4 regions of the Pseudoalteromonas sp. 1CM17D genome follow, and region 4 is predicted to be linked to each of the others. Evidence: predicted binding sites of a transcription regulator. Region 4 holds the regulator's gene; each other region holds the start of a gene.

The links. The regulator MetJ, encoded in region 4, represses methionine synthesis genes. The targets are predictions, from matches to a motif close to TAGACGTCTAGACGTCTA.
Region 1: a site for MetJ is predicted at 1,537-1,554, ahead of MSC25_RS04650 (methylenetetrahydrofolate reductase). Genes of this name have one in related genera too.
Region 2: a site for MetJ is predicted at 2,268-2,285, ahead of metK (methionine adenosyltransferase). Genes of this name have one in related genera too.
Region 3: a site for MetJ is predicted at 2,183-2,200, ahead of metA (homoserine O-succinyltransferase). Genes of this name have one in related genera too.

What each region holds. Positions count from the first base shown of each region.
Region 1 is NZ_JALNTP010000002.1:204,267-208,487, reverse strand. Features, by position in the region: gene MSC25_RS04655 (pitrilysin family protein) at 1-1,338, opposite strand, end outside; gene MSC25_RS04650 (methylenetetrahydrofolate reductase) at 1,598-2,554, shown strand; gene MSC25_RS04645 (sensor domain-containing diguanylate cyclase) at 2,632-3,609, opposite strand; gene MSC25_RS04640 (DEAD/DEAH box helicase) at 3,665-4,221, opposite strand, start outside.
Region 2 is NZ_JALNTP010000002.1:245,055-249,275, forward strand. Features, by position in the region: gene MSC25_RS04800 (5-formyltetrahydrofolate cyclo-ligase) at 1-144, opposite strand, end outside; gene MSC25_RS04805 (hypothetical protein) at 164-706, opposite strand; gene metK (methionine adenosyltransferase) at 1,015-2,166, opposite strand; gene tkt (transketolase) at 2,471-4,221, shown strand, end outside.
Region 3 is NZ_JALNTP010000003.1:139,387-143,607, forward strand. Features, by position in the region: gene MSC25_RS07175 (PilZ domain-containing protein) at 1-249, opposite strand, end outside; gene ettA (energy-dependent translational throttle protein EttA) at 369-2,042, opposite strand; gene metA (homoserine O-succinyltransferase) at 2,278-3,225, shown strand; gene MSC25_RS07190 (homocysteine S-methyltransferase family protein) at 3,215-4,221, shown strand, end outside.
Region 4 is NZ_JALNTP010000004.1:131,356-135,576, forward strand. Features, by position in the region: gene metL (bifunctional aspartate kinase/homoserine dehydrogenase II) at 1-935, opposite strand, end outside; gene metB (cystathionine gamma-synthase) at 942-2,189, opposite strand; gene metJ (met regulon transcriptional regulator MetJ) at 2,458-2,778, shown strand; gene MSC25_RS09390 (malic enzyme-like NAD(P)-binding protein) at 2,840-4,081, opposite strand.

The DNA.
Region 1 (4,221 bases), on a different contig from region 4:
AAAATACTTATTAGCCACGGCTTTAATATCTTGTGCTGTGATGTTGTCGGCCGATTTATAAAGCTGGTTAATAACCTCTGGGTCGCGCTCAAAATGCATATAACTTGCAAGTGTTGATGCAATCGCTTGCGATGAGTCTAAGCCGTTAATAAAGCTGTATTTAAGGTTAGACTTTAAATCACTTAGTTTTTGCTCATCAACAAGTTCGGTACGTGCTTTTGCGTAAGTGCGGTTAATAGCATCGCGTGCTTTTGCTAAATCATCTTCGTTTTCTACTTTTACAAATACATGCAGTAAGCCAGGATCTTTTGTCTCTGGATTGTAGGTAAACATTTGACTCGCTATTTGTTTATCAACAACTAGCTCTTGGTATAAATCGGAGTTTTTAGAAAAATAAAGCTGTGAGATTAAATCAAGTGCGGCTCTGTCCTTTTTAGCAGGCTCCCATGCAGCCCCTTTGTAAGATACAAGCAACCAATGACCAGGCAAACCTTCGTTTTTCTCATGTACATATTTAGGTGCTTGCTGCTTTGGCTCAGCTTTAATATCGGCAACGTAATCGCCTTTTTCCCAGCCACCCCAATGTTTTTTAACCATAGCCATTGTGGCTTGTGGGTCAATATCGCCCACAATCACTAGCGATACATATTCAGGCTTATAAAACTTATCAAAAAATTCTTTACCGTACGCCATTTGATCTGGCATGGCTTCTATATCTTCAAAAAAGCCCATGGTGGTATGTTTATAGGTGTGTGTATCAAACGCTTCTTCGCGTACTGCGCTCAATAACTTACGAATTGGGCTGGCGTTATTTTTTAAATATTCCCCTTTAACCGTTAGCGCTTCGGTTCTAAATTGCTCTTCGGTGTAGGTTAAGTTTTGAAAAATATCGGCTTCAATTTCAAGTACTTTATCAAGGTGCTGCTTTGAAAAGTTTAAATGGTAGTTTGTGTAATCGTTAGTGGTGTAAGCACGGTTATCGACCCCTGCATTTTTAAATATGGCAGTGTATTCGTCTTGCGGAAATTTTTTAGAGCCTTTAAACATCATGTGCTCAAAAAAGTGAGCAAAACCGGTTTTACCTGCTTTTACTTCATTACGCGAGCCAACCGATACCGGAATTTGCAGCGAGACTACATCGGGGTAATCAGTTTTAACAACCATTACACGCAAGCCGTTATCAAGCTCTTCGATTAAGTACTCTTGCGAAAATACACGTTCGTCAGCTTTTGTTGTTTGCTGTTGTTGTGCCGCTTGGGTGTTTTCGCTTTGCTGTGTTGCGCAGCCTGTTAATGCCAGCGATACCGCTAAGCTTGTTGCTAGTAATTTAAATTTCATTGTTGTCCCTTTTTAAATTGAGCAAATTTGTTATTAGGTTTAATACTAACTCGCTTAGATTATGCCCCAAAGCCACTAAATATAAGAGCCCATCGGCTATTTATAATGTAAACAACTGTGTCAATTCCCTATTTTAAAAACATTTAAGTATGAAAAAAGCTCAAGTTGATTGAAAAACTTTCACTAAATAAATCTATCTAGACGTCTAAATGGCTGCTATATTAAATTACATACATTGGACTAAGCTGGAATGAGGATTATGGCTTTATCACTACAAGAAAAAATAGAAGACACCAATCAAGGTGTTTATCTTATTGGTACTACTCCACCTAAAATTGGTACTGATAAAGCGCAACTAAAAATCATTGCAGAAAAACTACTTGCTCGCTTACACGAAATTGAATACGACGGCGTGATAATTTACGACATTCAAGATGAAAGTAGCCGTACAGATAAAGCACGACCATTTCCGTTTAAACAAACTGTAGACCCACGTGAATACAGCCACTTACTACGTAATTTATCTGCTCCAGATGTCATTACTTACAAAAGTGTGGCACAACGTGGTGTAGAGGAGTTTAAAGGCTGGTTGGATGAAACTAAAAACGACTACGATTTAAAAAATGTCGTTTTAGTGGGTAGCCCCTCATCGGTAGGTGATATAAAACTAAGCTTGCCCGATGCCTATAAAACGCTTGCAGAGCAAAGTGATGACTTCTTTTTAGGGGGCGTTACCATTGCTGAGCGACATTCAAGTAAGCGAAATGAGCACGAGCGCCTTATAGAAAAAACAGCACAAGGTTGTCAGTTTTTTATATCGCAAGCGGTTTACGACGCGCAAGCAACTATAGAGCTAATCACAAGTTACGCGCGTACCTGTAAAGCACAAGGTATTACACCAAAACGGATTATTTTAACGTTTACGCCGTGCGGTGGCGATAAAACCTTAGAGTTTATGCAATGGTTGGGTATCTCAGTGCCAGAGGCCACTAAATGGCGCATGCTCGATGCAGACAATACCTTAAGTGAATCTGTACGTATTTGCCGAGAAAATCTCGACCTAATACTCAAAAACTGTGCGCACCTAGATGTGCCACTGGGCTTAAATATTGAAAGCTTAACAAACCGTAAAGAAGAAATTGACGCATCAATAAACTTATACCGTTTATTAAAAGCCATTATGGAATTAAACCTAGCCGAAAAACAAATCGCTTAACGCCTAATTCACACCGTTTATAGCAAGCCTAATGGCTTGCTTTTTTGTTGCTATGTTTAAGTGTATTACTTTTATTATTATGCTTTTTTAGCCAATTTGTACGCTTGTTTATTTTTATACATTTGGTGATCGGCCAAATTTAATAACGTATCAAAAGGTTGCTTTTGTTTATTAGTAAAACTTTCGCCTATGCTAAGTGTCAGCGCGCACACGTTGTTTTCTAATAGTGCGTTTTTATACTCAATTTTTATTTTATCAATAATATGGCTAAGCTTACTTCTATCACTAATTTGCATCACAGCTACAAATTCATCGCCGCCTAAACGCCCTACTATATCAGCCTCTCTTAAATGTGTTTTTAAGGTATTTGCTAAGAGGATTAACGCTTGATCGCCTATTTCATGGCCATAAGTGTCGTTTAGTTTTTTAAAGTCGTTTACATCAATAAACAAGCAACACACATCAAAACCTAAACGCAGCGCTAAATTAAGTTTGTGTTGGGCAAGTAAGCTAAGTGCACGGCGATTATAAATATTGGTAAGCGGGTCGAGCATGGCTATTTCGCGCATTTGCTCAAAGCTATAAATAAGGGCTAAATCGTCTTCAATTAAATCACGAAGCTGCTCTATTAGCTCAAAATATTCATCGGTATAACTGGTTTTTTTTGAATCTTTTAAACACAAGGTGCCAAATACTTCACCTTCAGGCCAGTGAATTGGCAAGCCAAGGTAGGATTCAACGCCGTCTTCAATAACCTCGGGCATGGTATTCCACTGCGTATCGCTGCGAGTATCGCTAACATACAAAGTGTTGTTGTTTTCGGCTACATATTTACAAAATAAGGGAGTTTCGGGAGGGAGTATAGGGTTGGTTTCAAAGTGTGAGCCACCTTCATTAGCTCTAATAACTACACGATAACCTTTACTAGTAGCTTGAACTATATAACCAGAGGGGGCCGAAAAAAGCCCCGTAATAAGATCAATGGTTTTTTGCCATTTATGTAATGATATTTGGCCATCGACACCAGAAAACGCCCATTGATCTGTTTCAAACATAACTATACCTCAGCTATTTAGTGGCCTTAGTATAGCCAAATAAATATGTTTAAGGCTACTTTCTGCGGCGTTTACTTGGTGCTCTTTGCCCGGTAATGCGCTTTTTATCGCGATCTTTACGCGCTTTGTTGGTGTTTTTACGGTTATCTTTAGGGGGCTTGTTTAAATCAGGCTCGTAACCTTCTAGCCATTGTGGTGCTAAGCGGGTATCCAGTAGTACTTCAATTTCTTCCAGTAACCACTGCTCGTCAATACTTACCAGTGACATGGCAAGGCCTTGCTCGCCAGCGCGCCCCGTACGGCCAATTCGGTGCACGTAATCTTCAGCTATGTAAGGTAGCTCAAAGTTTATTACATATTTAAGCGCTGGAATATCTAAACCGCGGGCAGCTACATCGGTGGCAACTAAAACCCGCGTTGTGCCTTCTTTAAAGTTTTGTAATGCACGGTCGCGTGCACCTTGTGATTTATCGCCATGGATAGACTCGGTTTTTAAGCCGTCTTTACACATTTCTTTGGCAAGTTTATCGGCCATTTGTTTTGTGCGTGTAAATATAAGTACTTGGCGCCAGTTTTTCATGCCAATCATGTGTGATACAAGCTCGCGCTTTC
Region 2 (4,221 bases), on a different contig from region 4:
TTTTTTTGAGGCTGTTTTATCGCTATTTAGCTGTTGAGTAAAATTCAACTTTAACTGTGCCGCGGCTTTTTCTTGCTGTTTTTTTGATAGATTATTGCGTAATTGGCGAATAGATTGGCGTATGTGTGTACGTTTATTGCTCATTGTAATTACGCACCTTTGATTAAATAGACACTAAATCAGGATAAGCTAAGTAAACAGCAAGCACAATAAGTAGTAAAACGGCAGTGGCAATCAGTGAATATAACAAAGTATTGCTACGCGTTTTAACAGGTTCATCGAGCTGCTCGTCAAGCATAAGATCATCTTCTTGCCACTTATCGCTTTCGTCTGTAGGGCTTTTTAGCTCATTGGTTGGAAGTCTTTGTTCTAGCTCTTCTAGTTTTTCTTCTAGGCGGATCAGGCTGCTCGTTATGTAATCAAGGGCATCAAAAATCCGTTCATCACGCTGACTAGCTGCGCTAGGGCTTTGAGTGGGCAGCTCACCTGTGGCTTGTAACTTACTTTTAATGCCTAGGCTTGCCAGTAATTTGGCTTGCTTTAAGGCTTTGTCTTTATTGCTAGGTGCAAAGAGTGCTTTGCCATTAAAAAACTGAGTTACTTTATCTTCAGACGTTTTTAGCTTACTTGCTAAATTTACGCAGGCCGTTTTAGCCTCAGTGCCCTCGGCGAGTCCTACAAACATAACGCGAAAATTATTGGCCATTTACTTATCCCTTAAGCTTTTATTATGCAAAGAGTATATACCTAAAACCGTACGAAATTCGAGGGCTAGCTAATACCAATTTAATTCAAAACACGATTAGTTTAGCGTATTAAATAGCGCACTGATTGCGTTAAAATTATTTATATAAAATAACTGTACGCCGTAAATTCCTTTGTTATTGCACTATTTACTGGGTGCTACGATAAACAACTAAATTAATGCAATTGGTATAAATAGTATAATTAGCCTTTGCTTTAGATATAAAAACGGCCCTTAAAAGGGCCGTTTATTATTTAATGCATTTTGGCTTAAAGGCCAGCAGCAGCGCGAAGTGCGTCTGCTTTATCTGTACGTTCCCATGGGAATTCGTCACGACCAAAGTGACCGTATGCCGCTGTTGGTTGGTAAATTGGGCGCTCTAAATCAAGCATTTGAATTAAGCCGTAAGGGCGTAGGTCAAAGTGCTCACGAATAAGCTCAATTAAACGACCTTCTTCAAGCTTGCTTGTACCAAAGGTTTCAACGCTGATAGAGGTAGGCTCTGCTACACCAATTGCGTAAGATACTTGTAATTCACATTTATCAGCAAGGCCTGCAGCCACTACGTTTTTAGCTACGTAACGTGCAGCGTATGCAGCTGAGCGGTCAACTTTTGATGGGTCTTTACCTGAGAAAGCACCACCACCGTGACGTGCCATACCACCGTATGTATCTACGATGATTTTACGACCCGTTAAACCACAGTCGCCCATAGGTCCGCCAATTACAAAGCGACCCGTTGGGTTAATGAAAAATTTAGTCGCGCTAGTAATAAGCTCTGCAGGAAGTACCGGCTTAATGATGGTTTCCATCACGGCTTCTACTAAGTCATTTTGCGAAATTTCTTCAGCGTGCTGAGTAGAAAGTACAACTGCATCAATACCTACTGGCTTGCCGTTTTCGTATGCAAAAGTTACTTGAGATTTTGCATCTGGGCGTAACCAGTTAAGCTCGCCGCTTTTACGTACTTGCGCTTGGCGCTGTACTAAACGGTGTGAGTAAGTAATTGGCGCAGGCATTAGTACTTCTGTTTCGTTACATGCATAACCAAACATAAGGCCTTGGTCGCCAGCACCTTGTTCTTCTGGGCTAGTACGGTCAACACCTTGGTTAATATCAGGAGACTGCTTACCAATTGTGTTTAAAATTGCACACGAGTCTGCATCGAAACCCATGTCTGAATGCGTGTAGCCAATTTCACGTACTGTTTTACGTGTAATTTCTTCAATATCAACCCATGCGCTAGTGGTAATTTCACCACCAACCATAACCATACCGGTTTTTACGTAAGTTTCGCACGCAACACGGGCATGAGAGTCTTGCTCTAGGATAGCATCAAGTACCGCATCAGAGATTTGATCGGCGATTTTATCCGGATGACCTTCAGAAACAGATTCAGAAGTAAATAAATGTTTTGCCATTGTATTTCTGCTCACAAATATTGCGCTTCACAAACGTCGGTATTAGCGCTAAAAAATTAAGGGGCGTATTTTATCTAAAACAAAACACCTTGCATAGTGTTTTTACGCCTAGACGTCTAAATAAAATGAGTAATAACTTTTTGGTCTTAAAAAATATTCATAATAGCCCATTTTTATGGGGTTTTTAATTGCACACTGCACCCACATTAAGTAAGAATGGTTGCTATAACAGCTCTTAAGTTACTTAAGGGTATTAACGAACACATAAGTACCCGCGCAAATACACATAAAGGTAGGAGAATTCATGCCATCTCGCAAAGAACTTGCAAATGCTATTCGCGTCTTGTCAATGGACGCAGTACAAAAGGCCAAATCTGGCCACCCTGGAGCCCCTATGGGCATGGCCGATATCGCAGAAGTATTATGGCGCGATTATCTAAAGCATAATCCAACTAATCCAGAGTGGGCTGACCGTGACAGATTTATTCTTTCAAATGGCCACGGTTCAATGCTTATCTATTCTCTATTGCACCTAACTGGTTACGACTTACCACTTGATGAAATTAAAAACTTCCGTCAAATGCATTCTAAAACGCCAGGCCACCCTGAGTACGGTTATGCACCGGGAATTGAAACTACTACGGGTCCACTAGGTCAGGGGATCACAAACGCGGTAGGTATGGCGATTGCTGAAAAAGCGCTTGCTGCACAATTTAACCGTGAAGGCCACGACATTGTTGATCACTACACATATGCATTTATGGGTGACGGTTGTTTAATGGAAGGTATTTCTCATGAAGCATGTTCACTTGCTGGCACATTAGGCCTTGGCAAGTTAGTGGCTTTTTGGGATGACAACGGTATTTCAATCGATGGTGAAGTTGAAGGTTGGTTTAGCGACGATACACCAGCACGCTTTAAAGCGTACGGCTGGCATGTAATAAGTGACGTTGATGGCCACGACAGCGATGCTGTTAGTGCTGCAATAGCAGAGGCTCAAAGTGTTACCGACAAACCATCACTAATTTGTTGTAAAACAGTGATTGGTTATGGTTCACCTAACAAATCTGGTAGCCACGATTGTCACGGCGCGCCATTAGGTGATGACGAAATTACAGCGTCTCGCGAATTTTTAGGCTGGTCTGGCGGTGCATTTGAAATCCCTGATGATATTTACGCACAGTGGGATAGCAAAGAAAAAGGTCAACAGCTCGAATCTAGCTGGAACGAAAAATTTGCAGCATACGCAAAGGCATTCCCAGAGCTTGCAGCTGAATATAAGCGCCGTATTAATAACGAACTCCCAGGCGATTGGGCTGAAAAATCTCAAGCGTACATAGAGCAACTACAAGCAAACCCTGCAAACCCTGCATCTCGTAAAGCGTCGCAAAATGCATTAAATGCATTTGGCCCGTTATTACCAGAATTCATGGGTGGCTCAGCCGATTTAGCTGGCTCAAACTTAACAATTTGGGATGGCTCTAAAGGGCTAACTGCAGACGATGCAAGCGGTAACTACGTTTACTACGGTGTACGTGAGTTTGGTATGTCGGCAATTATGAATGGTATTGCCCTTCATAAAGGCTTTATTCCTTACGGTGCAACGTTCTTAATGTTTGTTGAATACGCAAAAAATGCGGTACGTATGGCTGCGCTAATGAAGCAACCAAGCATTTTTGTATACACGCACGATTCAATCGGCCTAGGTGAAGACGGTCCAACTCACCAACCGGTAGAGCAAATTGCTAGCATGCGTTTAACGCCAAACTTATACAACTGGCGCCCGTGTGACCAAGTTGAGTCGGCAATTGCATGGCAACAAGCTATTGAGCGTAAAGACGGTCCTACGTCACTTATCTTTACTCGCCAAGGCCTTGAGCAACAAGCGCGTGACGCACAGCAATTAGCAGATGTTAAAAAGGGCGGTTACATCCTTAGCTGTGACGGCGAGCCAGAGCTAATTATTATTGCAACAGGTTCTGAGGTGCAACTAGCACAAGACTCTGCAACAGAGCTACGCAGTCAAGGTAAAAAGGTACGTGTTGTATCTATGCC
Region 3 (4,221 bases), on a different contig from region 4:
ATTAAGGCCGATGTGTTTATCTTCTATGTGGCAAATAAACACCTCCATTTTTATTTCTATATCGCTTTGTGGCAAGGTAAAGCGCAAGGTGGCTTCGCTATTTTTTGTGCCACTAAACGCCGCGCATTTAGTAATGAGTGCGCCATGTAAAGATACATCGAGTAATTTGCATGGGTAGCTCTCTCCTGCAAATTCTAATTGAGCCGCGGTTGAAAAAAGAATACGCGAGAACTGACGTCGATTTTCCATAAAACGAGTTGCCTTTATTGTAATATTTAAATCAAGCATAGCGGGAAATAGCCCATAGCGATAAAAAATGGCATAAAAAAACCCCGCATAAATGCAGGGTTTGTTATATCAGTTAACAATTAACCAATTTTTTTATACTTAATACGCTTAGGTTGTGCAGCTTCTGCGCCTAAGGTCTTTTTAAGCCACTCTTCGTATTCAGTGTAGTTACCATCAAAGAAGTTAATTTGGCCTTCGTCGCGGTAATCTAAAATGTGTGTTGCAATACGGTCAAGGAACCAACGGTCATGCGATATACACATTACACAGCCTGGGAACTCTAAAATAGCGTTCTCAAGGGCGCGTAGTGTTTCAACATCAAGGTCATTGGTTGGCTCATCCAGTAGTACTACGTTACCACCCGCTTTTAAAAGCTTAGCAAGGTGTAAACGGTTACGCTCACCACCTGATAAGTCTTTCACAAACTTTTGCTGATCGTTACCTTTAAAGTTAAAGCGGCTAACGTACGCACGGCTTGGGAACTCAAAGTTACCAATTTTTAGCACGTCTTGTCCGTCAGATATTTCTTGGAATACGGTTTTGCTTTCGTCCATATTGCCACGGAACTGATCAACCGTTGCAAGCTCTACAGTTTCACCTACGCTAATGCTGCCGCTATCTGGTTGCTCTTCGCCGCTTAGCATTTTAAATAGGGTTGATTTACCCGCGCCATTGGCACCAATAATGCCCACAATCGCGCCTTTTGGCATACTAAAGCTTAAATCGTCGATTAATACGCGATCGCCAAAACTCTTACGTAAGTTATTAACTTCAAGCACTTGGTCGCCTAAACGCGGGCCAGGTGGAATAAATAGCTCGTTAGTTTCGTTACGCTTTTGGTAATCAGATTGCTGTAGCTCGCTAAACTGCGCCATACGCGCTTTAGACTTAGCTTGGCGACCTTTAGGGTTTGAACGTACCCACTCAAGTTCTTGAGCAATTGATTTTTGACGTGCTTTTTCAGATTTTTGCTCTTGTTGTAAGCGCGCATCTTTTTGCTCAAGCCAAGAAGAGTAGTTACCTTCCCACGGAATACCTTCACCACGGTCAAGCTCTAGTATCCAGCCAGCTACATTATCAAGGAAGTAACGGTCATGCGTTACCGCCACAACAGTGCCTTCGTAATCATGTAAGAAGCGCTCAAGCCAAGCAACCGACTCAGCATCTAAGTGGTTAGTAGGCTCATCGAGAATAAGCATATCTGGCTTTTCGAGTAATAAACGACAAATAGCAACACGGCGGCGCTCACCACCTGAAAGGTGCTCAATTTTAGCATCCCACTCAGGTAAACGAAGTGCATCAGCAGCGCGTTCTAAAACGTTATCGATGTTGTGGCCATCGTGCGCTTGAATGATTGCTTCAAGCTCGCCTTGCTCTTTTGCTAGGGCGTCAAAGTCAGCGTCTTCCATTGCGTACTCGTTGTACACTTCGTCAAGGCGGTTAAGGGCATGCTTTACTTCGCCAACAGCTTCTTCAACTATTTCGCGTACTGTTTTGCTTTCATCCAGCACAGGCTCTTGCGGTAAGTAACCAATTTTAGTACCAGGTTGAGGGCGGGCTTCACCTTCAAAGTCTTGATCAACACCGGCCATAATGCGAAGTAATGTAGATTTACCAGCACCATTTAAACCTAGCACACCAATTTTAGCGCCTGGGAAAAAGTGCAACGAAATATCTTTTAAAATTGTGCGCTTAGGTGGCACAACTTTAGATACTCGACTCATCGAGAATATAAACTTATCAGGTAAAACCATGGAGGAAAGCCTTCAAATAATAATAAAAATTTCAATGTTGTATTGTAGTGGCTCACGGGTGAAACAGTCAACGAATGGCGGGTTTTAAAGCGCTAATGGCTGTAGGTTGATAAAGTATAAAATCATGAATAAATTTCATTTAGACATCTATACATCTAGAGGTTGATATTTTTAGCATACTGTTCATAATGAGAGCGTATAAATTCTCGGTTTTTATGAGTAGGAGTAAAAAAATATGCCAATTACAGTGAAAGACGAGCTACCGGCTATTGCCCGTTTACGTGAAGAAAACGTGTTTGTAATGCCAAAAAGTCGCGCAAAAACGCAAGAAATTCGTCCTATGCGTTTGGCTATTTTAAATTTAATGCCTAATAAAGTAGAAACCGAAGTGCAGTTTATTCGTTTGCTTGCCAATTCTCCTTTGCAAGTAAATGTAGAGTTATTGCGCCTAGATACGCACCGCAGCAGTAGCAATTCAGAAGAGCACCTAGATACCTTTTATCGTTATTTTTCAGAAGTGAAAGACAATAACTACGATGCGTTAATTGTTACAGGGGCGCCACTCGCACACCTTGAATACGACGATGTTGCGTACTGGGATGAGCTAAAAGTGATTATTGATTGGGCAGAGCAGCACGTTACCTCTACGCTGTTTTCGTGCTGGGCGGCGCATGCCGCGCTGTATCATCGTTACAATTTAAAACGCGATTTAAAAGAAGATAAACTTTGTGGCGTGTTTACTCACCAGTGTTACTTTGATCACGGGGCACTTACTCGTGGCTTTGACGACAACTTTTTAGTGCCGCACTCACGTTATGGCCACATAGATATAAATAAAATAAATGCCTGCGACGATATAGTCGTGCTGGCAGGCTCTGAAAAAGTAGGCGCTTACTTAATGAAAAATAAGTCGGGCAGCCAAGTGTTTATAACCGGCCACCCAGAATACGATGCCGACACATTAAAAGCAGAGTACGAGCGCGATTTACAAAAAAGTCCTGATGCGCCAAAACCCGAAAACTATTTTCCAGATAACGATGCAAGTAAAAAGCCGTCAAAAACGTGGCAAAGCCATGCTTTTTTGCTGTTTTCGAACTGGTTAAATTACTACGTGTACCAAACTACACCTTATGATATTAATTTAGTTAGCCAAGATGTGAGGACTAACAACTATGCCGAATAACGTGCAAAACAATAATAAACACAGCGAATTAAGCGCTGCATTAAAAGAGCGTATTTTAATTTTAGATGGCGCCATGGGTACCATGATCCAAACTCACAAGCTTGAAGAAGAAGACTACCGAGGCGAACGCTTTAAAGACTGGCACGTACTAATTAAAGGCAATAACGATTTATTAAGCCTTACAAAACCTGAGTTAATTGCCGATATACACCGCAGCTTTTTAGCCGCCGGTGCAGACATTATTGAAACCAATACCTTTAACTCAACCACCATTTCGATGGAAGATTACGACATGGCAAGCATAAGCCGTGAAGTAAACCTAGAGTCGGCAAAACTCGCACGCGCAATATGTGACGAGTTCACCGCTAAAAGCCCAGAAAAACCGCGCTATGTAGCGGGTGTTTTAGGGCCAACCTCTAAAACCTGCTCAATTTCGCCAGATGTAAACGACCCAGGTTATCGCAATATTACCTTTGATAAGCTGGTTACTGCCTATGTTGAGTCTACCCTTGCATTAATGGAAGGCGGCGCCGATTTAATACTTATCGAAACCATATTCGACACGCTAAATGCAAAAGCGGCCTCATTCGCAGTAGAAGAAGCGTTTGAGCAAGCAGGGCGCACATTACCCGTAATGATCTCAGGCACAATTACCGATGCCTCTGGGCGTACGCTTTCGGGGCAAACCACCGAAGCATTTTATAATTCTATTCGCCATATTAAGCCGCTTTCTATAGGCCTTAACTGCGCCCTAGGCCCCGATTTACTTCGCCAATACGTAGAAGAGCTTTCGCGCGTATGCGAAACATTTACTTCAGTACACCCAAATGCAGGTTTACCTAACGAATTTGGTGAGTACGACCTAGAAGCAGAGGACATGGCGAAAGAGATTATAGACTGGGGCAAATCGGGCTTTATAAATATTGTTGGTGGTTGCTGCGGCACCACGCCTGCGCATATTCGTGCGTTTGCCAAAGGCCTTGAAGGGGTAAAACC
Region 4 (4,221 bases):
CCCGCGTTAAGGCCTTCAACGAGCAGTAAATCAACGTTTTGTAATGTAGTAATAAAACGTTTTTGCTTAGCTTTGCCTTGTTTTACAATATCGGTAGGAGCAGTTTGCACATCAAAACTACTACGTACAGCCAGTTTAATATTACTGTTTTTTAAAGGCGAAAGCGTTTTAGCATGTAACACAGGGTTACCCAATCGAGCTAATAAGTTAGCTTGTTCACGGCACACCTTGTTGTACTTAATCGCCTTTTCAACTTTACGTGGGTCGGCACTAAAGACCCCTGGCGTATCAGTCCAAATACATACATTTTGTGCGTCGCAATAATTGGCCAATAAGGTGGCGCTGTAATCACTGCCATTGCGCCCAAGCGTAACTGTTTTACCATCAGCACTTGCTGCGATAAACCCTGTTACTACGTTAATTTTATTTGCATCAATAACTTGGCTGCATTGCTGTTTGTTTTGCGCATGCAAAAGCTCCCCGCTTGTTACACTAAACAGCGCTCTAGCATCATGAGCACACGCTTGAATGTTTAATTGCGTTAAATAGGCTGCTAATAATCGCGCAGACCACAGCTCACCATGCGCCAGTAAGGCCGCCTCTTGTAACTGCTGCTTGCTGGCTTGCTCTGCTACGTCACTTAGCTCATGCGCTAGCACAGCTAAAGCCGTGTGTTTAGCATCGGCTTTTAATAACTCTTCAATTAATGCCGTTTGGTGATTACTCAATTGCAGCAAAATATCAGCAACGGCTTGCTTATCTTGTTGTTGATAACTTTGCCACAGCGAAACCAATGTATCGGTGGTTTTACCCGCAGCAGATACAACCACGCAATCGCCAGGCTGTGTGTGGCCAATAATTATTTTTGCCACACTTTGATAGCGCTCGCCCGAGCTTAAGCTCGAGCCGCCAAATTTATGTACACTGTTTACCATACTCAATCACCACAAAGCTGGATGAGCAGCCTGCTGCTTTACATCACCATTGGCATTGCCTGCAGCTTTACCAACACGCCCTACATTTTTATTTTGCCCAGGTTTAACTAAGTTAAATACACGCTCAAAATCAGCAAGTAGGTCTTCTACATCTTCAATACCGACCGAAATACGAATTAGCGTATCGCCCACACCCGCCTCTAAACGTGCTTGAGCGTCCATACCTGCGTGAGTCATGGTCGCAGGATGACAAATTAAACTCTCAACCCCACCTAACGATTCTGCTAAGCTAAATTCTTTAAGGCTTGTTAAAAACGCCGCGGCATCATTCACATCGCCTTTAATATCAAAACTAACCATACCACCAAACCCAAGCTGTTGGGCTTTAGCAAGCGCATGTTGAGGATGCGATTCAAGGCCTGGGTAGTAAACTTGGCTAACATACTCAGAGCTTTCTAAGTATTTAGCAATTGCCAGGGCATTTTCTTGGTGCTGTTTTAAACGCACATTTAAAGTACGTAAACCACGTAACGTTAAATAGCTATCAAATGGTGCGCCGGTAATACCAATGTTATTGGCCCACCAAGCAAGCTCATCACCAAGCTCTTGTGTAGCAGCAACAACTGCACCGCCTACAACATCAGAATGGCCGTTTATATATTTAGTGGTTGAGTGCACAACAATATCTACGCCAAACTTAATTGGGTTTTGTAATGCCGGTGATAAAAAGGTGTTATCGGCGGCCACTAATGCACCGCACTGTTTTGCTATATCCGTCACGGCTTTAATATCCGTTAGGCGCAGCACAGGGTTACTTGGTGTTTCTATCCAAATTAATTTAGGTTTAATGGTTAAAATTTGTTCTAGGCTTTCTGGTTTAGTTAAATCAAGTACTTTAAGTTTAAGCAAGCCACGCTTTTCTAAAGACGTAAATAAACGGTAGCTGCCGCCATAACAATCGTGAGGAATAACCAATGTATCATCGTTATTTAATAACTGTGTGGCTAAGTGCACTGCTGCCATGCCCGTAGCAGTAATAATTCCGCGTGCGCCACCTTCAAGCTCTGCTAGAGTGTCAGCTAAAATATCGCGATTAGGATTACCACTGCGTCCATAGTCGTATGCGCGCTTAGTATCAAAATCGGCAAACGAATAAGTCGTCGATAAATAAATTGGCGGTACAACGGCGCCATGATGTTTATCGGCATCAACCCCATTTCGTACAGCAATGGTTGCTTTGTTTTTTTCGCTCATATTCGTCACCTGATTAATTTGGATGTTTAGACGTCTAAAAGAGTAAGTTATCCATTATAATAAGTCAAAGCTTTTAAAGCTCTAGATGGCTAAAAATAACAGATGTGTAAAACTTCAATGAGGCTGTATTTACTATTACAGCCAGCTTATTAAGATAGATTGCTATCTATTATTTGACTATCTTTTTTAAAACGATAGAATTTCACGCATATTTACACGCTTTTTACGCCGTGTGAGAAATTAATAATCTGAGGCAACGATACATCTTATGGCTAAATGGAATGGTGAGTATATTCACCCATACGCAGAACACGGGAAAAAATCAGAGCAAGTTAAAAAGATCACCGTTTCGATCCCGCTAAATGTATTAAAAGTATTAACTGATGAGCGTACACGTCGTCAAATAAACAACCTGCGTCATGCAACAAACAGCGAGTTACTATGCGAAGCGTTTTTGCATGCCTTTACAGGCCAGCCATTACCTAATGATGATGACCTACGTAAAGATAACGCAGAAAAAGTACCTGAAGAAGTTAAAAAAATAATGCAAGAAATGGGTTTAGAAGTGCCTATTTTAGACGAAGAATAAAACGTCTTTTTAAACAAAAAAACCTCAGCATGCTGAGGTTTTTTTGTTTCCGCGCTATATATTACGCCATATAATTTTCCGGTAAGTCAATTTGTGCCACGCCCGACTCAACAGCAGCAATAGCAACCGCCTTGGCTATACGTGGTAATAAACGCGGGTCCATCGGTTTAGGAATAATGTAGTCTGCACCAAATTCGAGCTTTTCTACACCCGCTGCTTTTAATACTTGCTCAGGCACTGGCTCTTTAGCAATACTACGAATAGCTTCAACAGCGGCTATTTTCATTTCATCGTTAATTGCGCTTGCACGTACATCAAGTGCACCACGGAAAATAAACGGGAAACATAAAACATTATTAACTTGGTTAGGGAAATCAGAACGCCCCGTTGCCATAATTAAGTCTTTACGTGCACTGTGCGCAAGCTCAGGTGCAATTTCAGGATCTGGATTTGAACATGCAAACACCACTGGCTTATCGGCCATTAGTTTTAGATCTTCAGGTGCAAGTAAGTTAGGACCCGATACACCTACAAACACATCAGCATCAGCAATTACATCTTGTAGAGTACGTTTATCTGTATTGTTAGCAAAAAGCTGTTTGTATTCGTTTAAGTCATCGCGGCGAGTATGAATAACCCCTTTGCGGTCTAGCATATAAATATGTTCGCGCAGTGCACCACACTTAATTAACAGCTCCATACAAGCAACCGCTGCTGCGCCTGCACCTAAACATACAATAATGGCATCTTCTATTGATTTGCCCTGCACTTCTAAGGCGTTAAGCATACCTGCTGCAGTTACAATAGCGGTACCGTGTTGGTCATCATGAAAAACCGGAATACTGCAACGCTCAATAAGTGCTTTTTCAATTTCAAAACACTCTGGCGCTTTAATATCTTCTAAGTTAATGCCACCAAACGTATCGGCAATATTAGCCACTGTATTTATAAAGTCTTCGGTGGTGCGATGCTTAACTTCAATATCAATAGAATCTAGGCCAGCAAAACGTTTAAATAAAAGCGCCTTACCTTCCATAACAGGTTTAGAGGCTAATGGCCCTAAATTACCCAAACCTAAAATTGCCGTACCATTACTGATCACCGCAACCATATTACCTTTACCGGTATATTTATATGCATTGGCTGGGTCTGCTGCAATTTCGCGCACAGGCTCTGCAACACCAGGGCTGTATGCTAATGCTAAATCTTGCACCGTTTCGGCTGGTTTTGTTAGCTCAATGCTGATTTTGCCTGGAACGGGGTGAGAGTGGTAGTGTAATGCTTGTTCACGAAAATCTGACATAACGCGATGGTATCCTGCAATTTAAGTTAAGTGAGAGGGAGTATGGGGCTAAGATACTCTTATTATTTTTAAATTCCAAGCAATATCAGGTCTATCCTGTTATATGCTATATCCGTTAATTTTAAGTGATTTATCAGCAA